One region of the Hydrogenophaga crocea genome, then DNA from elsewhere that is predicted to be linked to it. Evidence: riboswitches for the same ligand, from Rfam matches in the RefSeq annotation. Region 1 holds a riboswitch; the other holds the start of a gene.

Evidence for each region. A riboswitch is a leader RNA that binds a small molecule or an ion and turns the genes downstream of it on or off. The one in region 1 is predicted to bind glycine.
Region 2: it holds a riboswitch for glycine, as region 1 does, so the genes downstream of both, gcvT (glycine cleavage system aminomethyltransferase GcvT) here and G9Q37_RS21615 (D-amino acid dehydrogenase) in region 1, are expected to answer to the same signal.

Annotation. Positions count from the first base shown of each region.
Region 1 is NZ_CP049989.1:4,530,638-4,534,031, forward strand. It holds gene G9Q37_RS21610 (WbqC family protein) at 1-354, opposite strand, end outside; gene G9Q37_RS21615 (D-amino acid dehydrogenase) at 383-1,654, opposite strand; glycine riboswitch at 1,710-1,822, opposite strand; gene G9Q37_RS21620 (M20 aminoacylase family protein) at 1,934-3,139, opposite strand; gene G9Q37_RS21625 (Bug family tripartite tricarboxylate transporter substrate binding protein) at 3,139-3,394, opposite strand, start outside.
Region 2 is NZ_CP049989.1:863,735-867,128, reverse strand. It holds gene G9Q37_RS04130 (electron transfer flavoprotein-ubiquinone oxidoreductase) at 1-801, shown strand, start outside; gene G9Q37_RS04125 (hypothetical protein) at 945-1,451, shown strand; glycine riboswitch at 1,486-1,581, shown strand; glycine riboswitch at 1,595-1,698, shown strand; gene gcvT (glycine cleavage system aminomethyltransferase GcvT) at 1,817-2,878, shown strand; gene gcvH (glycine cleavage system protein GcvH) at 2,910-3,281, shown strand; gene gcvP (aminomethyl-transferring glycine dehydrogenase) at 3,313-3,394, shown strand, end outside.

The DNA of each region.
Region 1 (3,394 bases):
CGCCGACAGGTGCGTGTGCGGCGCGCCGAGGTAGATCGGCTCGAGCCAGGCCGCGATGGCCTCGAAGTGCGGCGCGCGCCGGTAGTTGAGCGTGAGCGCGCGCCAGTGGTCGGCGGCCCAGTCGGTGCCGTCGATCTCGGTCTCGCGGATGGTCTGGTGGTAGCGCCCGCTCGCCCGCACCGGCACCGTGAGCCACTGCGGGCCCTGCGGTGTCTTGATGCGGTTGCGGTTGCGCCAGTCGCGCCGTGTGTACTGCATGTCGTCGTACAGCACGAACTCGTCGACCGAGGCGATGAGGTCGAAGTAGCCCTTCCAGGGGATGTAGTTGGACTGGACGATGGCGACCTTTTTCACCGGCGCATTGTTGCAGGTCTGCGTGGCCTCAGCCCGCGCGCCGCGCCGGCTCGAGCGGGTGCGCCAGCGGCCGCCCGCCCGCGCGCGCGCTGCCGCTCACGAGCTCGCCCAGCAGGTCGGCCGTGGCCGCGCTGAGCGTCCAGCCCAGGTGGCCGTGGCCGGTGTTGTAGAACACGTTGGCGCGGCGGCCGCGGCCCACGCGCGGCATCATGTCCGGCATCATGGGCCGCAGGCCGGCCCAGGGCACCACCTGGCGCGTGCTCACGCCGGGGAAGCATTGCTGCACCCAGTCCACCAGCGGGCGGATGCGGTCGGCGCGGATGTCGCGGTTGAAGCCGTTGAACTCGGCCGTGCCCGCCACGCGGAAGCGGTCGGGGCCGAGGCGGCTGGTCACGAGTTTGGTCTCGTCGTCGAGCAGGCTCACCGTGGGCGCGGCGGCGCGGCTGGCCTCGTCGGTGAGGTTCACCGTGATCGAATAGCCCTTGACCGGGTACACGTTGATGCGATCGCCGAGCTGCGCCGCGAGCGCGCGGCTGTTCACGCCCGCGCAGACCACGAGCGCGTCGAAGGCGTGTTCCTCGTGGCCGTGTTCGCCGGCCAGCGTCACCGTGGCGCGGCGGTCGTCGCTGCGCAGCGAACGCACCTCGCGGCCGTACACGGTGCGCACGCCCAGGCGCTCGCAGGCCGCGGCCAGGCCTTGCGTGAAGCGGTGGATGTCGCCGGTGGAATCGCTTTCGGTGTAGTAGCCGCCGTGGTAGGTGCCGGCCAGCGTGGGCTCGATGGCGCGCATCTCCTCGGGCGTCACGGCGCGGCGCTGCAGGCCGCCTGCGGCGAGCAGGCGCGACACGCGGCCTGCGTGTTCGAAGCCCTGGCGGTCGCGGTAGATGTGCAGGATGCCTTCGCGCCGGTGGTCGAAGTCGATGCCCTCGCGCTCGGCCCAGTCGAACAGGTGTGCGCGCGCGGCGATCGCCAGCCGCGTGGTCTCGATGGTGTTGGCCTCGTAGCGCGGGATGCTGGCGATGAATTCCGCGAACCACGACAGCTTGTGCCAGCCCGGCCGCGGGTTCACGAGCAGCGGTGCGTCCTGGCGCAGCATCCACTTGAGGCCCTTGAGCAGTGTCGAGGGATGGGTCCAGGTCTCGGCGTTCGAGGCCGAGAGCTGGCCGCCGTTGGCGAACGAGGTCTCCATCGCGGCGTAGCGGTGCCGCTCGAAGAGCGTGACGGCGAAGCCGCGGCGGGCCAGGGCGTAGGCGGTGGTGATGCCGGTGATGCCACCACCGATGACGGCAAAGGATTTCATGGATGCGCTCCAGGCGTCGGACGAGGATGTGGGCAGACCGCGCAACCGCGCGGTCTGCGCCCCCTCTGTCCGGTACCTGAGAGATTCACCCTGCGCGCGGGCCGCGGCGGGGCTTGCTCCTTCGGTGTGCCGGCTGACGAAGCGCGGCAACTCTTCAGAGTGTTGAGCGCACGGGCCGGTCCTGGGGCCTGAGAGTTTCCGGGGCGGTTGCTCCTTCGGCGCCGCGCCGGGGGGCGCGGGCTCTCCCGGTCCGTGCGGGGAAATGCGGTGCGCGTGAGATCAGCCAGACGCCTTCAGGTAATCGGCCACCAACCGTGTCCACAGTTGCGCGCCGGGTTCGATGATCGCGTCGTTGAAGTCGTAGCCCGGGTTGTGCACCGAGCAGGCGCCCGGCGTGCCGGGGCCGCCGTTGCCCACGAACACGTAGCAGCCGGGCACGGCTTCGAGCATGAAGGCGAAGTCTTCGCTCGCGGTGAGCGGCGCGGCCTCGGTGTTCACGCGCGCTGCGCCGAACAGCTCGCGCGCCAACCCGGCGGCGAGCCGGGTTTCGGCGGGCGTGTTCACGAGCACGGGATAGCCCTCGCGCCAGTCGATCAGGGCCTTCACCTTGAAGCTCGCGGCCTGCAGCTGCACCAGCTCGGTGATGCGCTCGCGCAGCAGCGCGCGCACCCCGCGGTCGAGCGCGCGCACGCTGAGCTCGAGCGTGGCCTCCTCGGGAATCACGTTGTTGGCCTGGCCCGCGTGCAGCGCGCCCACCGTGACCACCGCACTGTGCAGCGGGTCCACGTTGCGCGAGACCACGGTCTGCAGCGCGGTGACGACGGCCGCCGCGGCCACCACGGTGTCGGCGGTGGTCTGCGGCATCGCGCCGTGACCGCCCACGCCCTGCAGCCGGATGGTGACGTTGTCGCTCGAGGCCATGCTGGCCCCAGTGCGGAAGTGGAAGTGGCCGGCCTCGATGCCGGGGATGTTGTGCAGCGCGTACACCGCGTCGCAGGGAAAGCGCTCGAACAGGCCGTCGCGCATCATGGCCTGCGCGCCCGCCGCACCTTCTTCGGCGGGCTGGAAGATCAGGTGCAGCGTGCCGTCGAAGTCCAGGTCTTCGGCGATGAAGCGCGCCGCCGCGAGCAGCGTCGCGGTGTGGCCGTCGTGGCCGCAGGCGTGCATCAGGCCCGCGCGCCGGCTGCCCCATTCGCGGCCCGGGGCTTCGGCGATGGGCAGCGCGTCCATGTCGGCGCGAATGCCCAGGCGGCGTGTGCCCTGGCCGCGCCGCAGCACGCCCACCACACCGGTGCCGCCGATGCCGGTGTGCACGGTGTAGCCCCAGGCGCGCAGCTTGTCGGCCACCAGCGCCGAGGTGCGGTGCTCCTGGAACGCGAGCTCGGGGTGGGCGTGGATGTCGCGGCGCAGGCGGATGAACTCGCCGATGCGCGCCGACATCGCCTGCGCGAGGTAGGGCGCGCCGGCCTCTGCGACGGCCGCCATCACTGCGCCTGCAGGTGGATGGACTTGGCGATGGCGCGGTACTTCTCCGTGTTGTCCGCGTACACCCGGGCCACGGCCGCGAGCGGCTGCGGGCGCGGCACCACCATGGCCTGGGCTTCGAGCGCGGCGCGGGTCTCGGGGTCGTTGGCGACCTCGCTGAGCGCCTTGTGCAGCGCCTGCACGACGGGCTCGGGCGTGTCCTTGCGCACGAAGTAGCCCGACCAGGTGTCGAACACGAAGCCCTTGAGCCCGGGC
Region 2 (3,394 bases), 890 kb from region 1:
CGCATCCGCCAGTTCCTCGAAGGCGGCAAGCGCCTGAGCTACGGCGCGCGCGCCATCACCACGGGCGGCCTCATGAGCCTGCCCAAGGCGGTGTTCCCGGGCGGCGCGCTCGTGGGCTGCGACGCGGGCTACCTCAACGGCGCACGCATCAAGGGCAGCCACGCGGCGATCAAGAGCGGCATGCTCTGCGCCGAGGCCGCCTTCGAGGCCGTGCAGGCCGGCCGCCAGCACGACGAACTGGCCGCCTACCCCGCGGCCTTCGACCGGAGCTGGCTGCGCGAAGAGCTCGAGAGCTCGCGCAACTTCAAGAGCTGGTTCAAGTACGGCAACCTCATCGGCGGCCTCATGGTGGGCATCGAGCACTGGCTGCTGCCGCGCCTGGGCTTCAAGAGCCCGCCGTGGTCGCTGCACCGCGAGAAGGCCGACCACCTTTACCTCAAGCCCGCGGCCGAGTGCGAAAAGATCGCCTACCCCAAGCCCGACGGCAAGCTCACTTTCGACCGCCTGAGCAGCGTGTTCGTGAGCAACACCAACCACGAGGAACAGCAGCCCGCCCACCTCACGCTCAAGGACGCGGGCGTGCCGGTGAAGATCAACCTCGCCAAGTACGCGGGCCCCGAGAGCCGCTACTGCCCCGCGGGCGTGTACGAGTACGTCAAGACCGAAGACGGCGCCGACCGGCTGCAGATCAACGCGCAGAACTGCGTGCACTGCAAGACCTGCGACATCAAGGACCCGACGCAGAACATCGTGTGGGTCACGCCCGAGGGCGGTGGCGGGCCGAACTACGCGGGGATGTGACGCGCCGCCGCGCGGGATGTGCGTTCGTTCACATCCCTCGGCGAAAGCCGCCTGCGGGCGGCTTTTTTGCGCCCGCATGACACGCGAACGTCATGCGGCCTGCGCAGAGTGCTGCGTCATCCGTAGCACTCCCTGCCACACCCATGCTCAACAAGACCGACAAGGGCCGGGCCGAGCTGCAACCCGGCCAGCGCACCCTGGGTCAGCGCGAGCGCGCGATCCTGCTCGTGGCCGACGGCCGCAAATCCACCGCCTCGCTGCATGCCCTCTTCCACGGCGACGGCAAGGCCATCGTCGAATCGCTGATCGCGGGCGGCTACCTGCTGGACGACCGCCCGCCGCCCGCCCCGGCCCCGTCACCGGGCCTCGCGGTGCAGGGCTCGGTCGACGATTTCAGCGGCCCGCGCTCGCTGGCCAGCGCGCGCATGTTCCTGTTCGACCTCTCGGACCGCATGTTCGCGCCGCGCGACCGGCAGATGGCCGAGCGCCTGCGCGACGCGCTGCGCGAAGCGCGCGACGCCGCGAGCATGGTCGCCGTGGGCCGCGAGATGCTGGCCGAGATCGAGCGCATCGCGGGCCGCGAGCGGGCGCAGGCGGTCAGCGCGCGGCTGGCCAAACTGCTGCCGGAATCGGCCCCGCTCGGGGTTTGATCAACGCCACCCGCGTCGACTGCACTAGAATCCGCGGCGTTGCTCAGGAGAGAGCTCCCGCGTGGGGCCGCCGAAGGCGCAGGAGGCCGCAACGGCCCCGAACGCTCAGGCAAAAGGACTGGCAAACGCCCGCCGCAAGGCAGGCGATCCCCCCTGGAGAGAGGCCCCACGCGATGGGGTCCACCGAAGGAGCAAGCGCGGCATCGCCCGCGTGAATCTCTCAGGTAGAGCGGACAGCGGGGCAGCACACGGCATGCCGTGTTTCGCCCCGCGAGGGGCCTGCCCTGCCAGCGAGTCCGCCCTTGTCCGCCACCGAACTTCTCCAGACCCCGCTGCACGCCCTGCACCTCGAACTCGGTGCGCGCATGGTGCCCTTCGCGGGCTACAGCATGCCGGTGCAGTACCCCGCGGGCCTCATGGCCGAGCACCAGCACACGCGCAACGCCGCCGGCCTGTTCGACGTGTCGCACATGGGCCAGCTGCGCCTGTCGGGCCCCGAGGCCGCGGCCGCCTTCGAAAGCCTGATGCCGGTCGACGTGATCGGCCTGGCGCCGGGCAAGCAGCGCTACGGCCTGCTGCTCACCGACGAGGGCACCATCGTCGACGACCTGATGTTCGTGAACCGCGAGGACCACCTGTTCGTGATCGTCAACGGCGCCTGCAAGCACGGCGACCTCGCGCACATGCAGCAGCGCATCGGCCAGCGCTGCACCATCGAACCCCAATTCGACCGCGGCCTGCTCGCGCTGCAGGGCCCGCAGGCCGTGACCGCGCTGCAGCGCCTGCTGCCCGGCGTGGAAAAGCTGGTGTTCATGACCGGCGCGGCCTTCGAATGGCAGGGCCGGCCGCTGTTCGTCACGCGCAGCGGCTACACCGGCGAAGACGGCTTCGAGCTCTCGCTGGCCGCGGCCGACACCGAGGCCTTCGCGCGCGCGCTGCTTGCGCAGCCCGAGGTGCAGCCCATCGGCCTGGGCGCGCGCAACTCGCTGCGCCTCGAAGCCGGCCTGTGCCTCTATGGCAACGACATCGACACCACCACCACGCCCGTCGAAGCCGGCCTGAACTGGGCCATGCAGAAGGTGCGCCGCAGCGGCGGCGCGCGCGCCGGCGGCTTCCCCGGCGCCGCGCGCGTGCTCGCCCAGCTCGACGGCGCCACCCCGCCCGAGCGCGTGCGCGTGGGCCTGATCGCGCAGGAGCGCGTGCCGGTGCGCGAGCACACCGAACTGCAGAGCGAAGCGGGCGAGCGCCTGGGCGAAGTCACCAGCGGCCTGCTCGGCCCTACCATCAACCAGCCCATCGCCATGGGTTACCTGCCGCCGGCGTTCGCCGCCCCCGGCACCCGCGTGAACGCGCTGGTGCGCGGCAAGGCCGTGCCCATGGTGGTGGCGCCCATGCCCTTCGTGCCCAACCGCTACTACCGCGGCTGATCCTTCCCCCCATCCCCCAGGAGCTTTCCTCATGACCACCAAGTACACCGAAGACCATGAATGGATCACCGTGGACGGCAACGTCGCCACGGTCGGCATCACCCACCACGCGCAGGACGCGCTGGGCGACGTGGTCTTCGTCGAACTGCCCGAAGTGGGCAAGGCCTTCGCCCAGAAAGACGTGGCCGGCGTGGTCGAGTCGGTGAAGGCCGCGGCCGACGTCTACATGCCCGTGAGCGGCACCGTCACCGAGGTCAACGAAGCCCTGCGCGCCGACCCGGCGCTCGCCAACAGCGACCCGCTGGGCGCCGGCTGGTTCTTCAAGGTGCAGCTCAGCGACGCCTCGCAGGTGGACGCGCTGCTCGACAAGACCGCCTACGACGCCTTCGCCGCGAACAACTGACCACCCCCGCCCCTGCAGGAAAGCCCGAGCCATGCTCATGCCCGCCGTCAAACCCCTGGGTGAACTCGAGAACGCCAGCGAGTTCGTCGCCCGCCACATCGGCCTCACCGAGG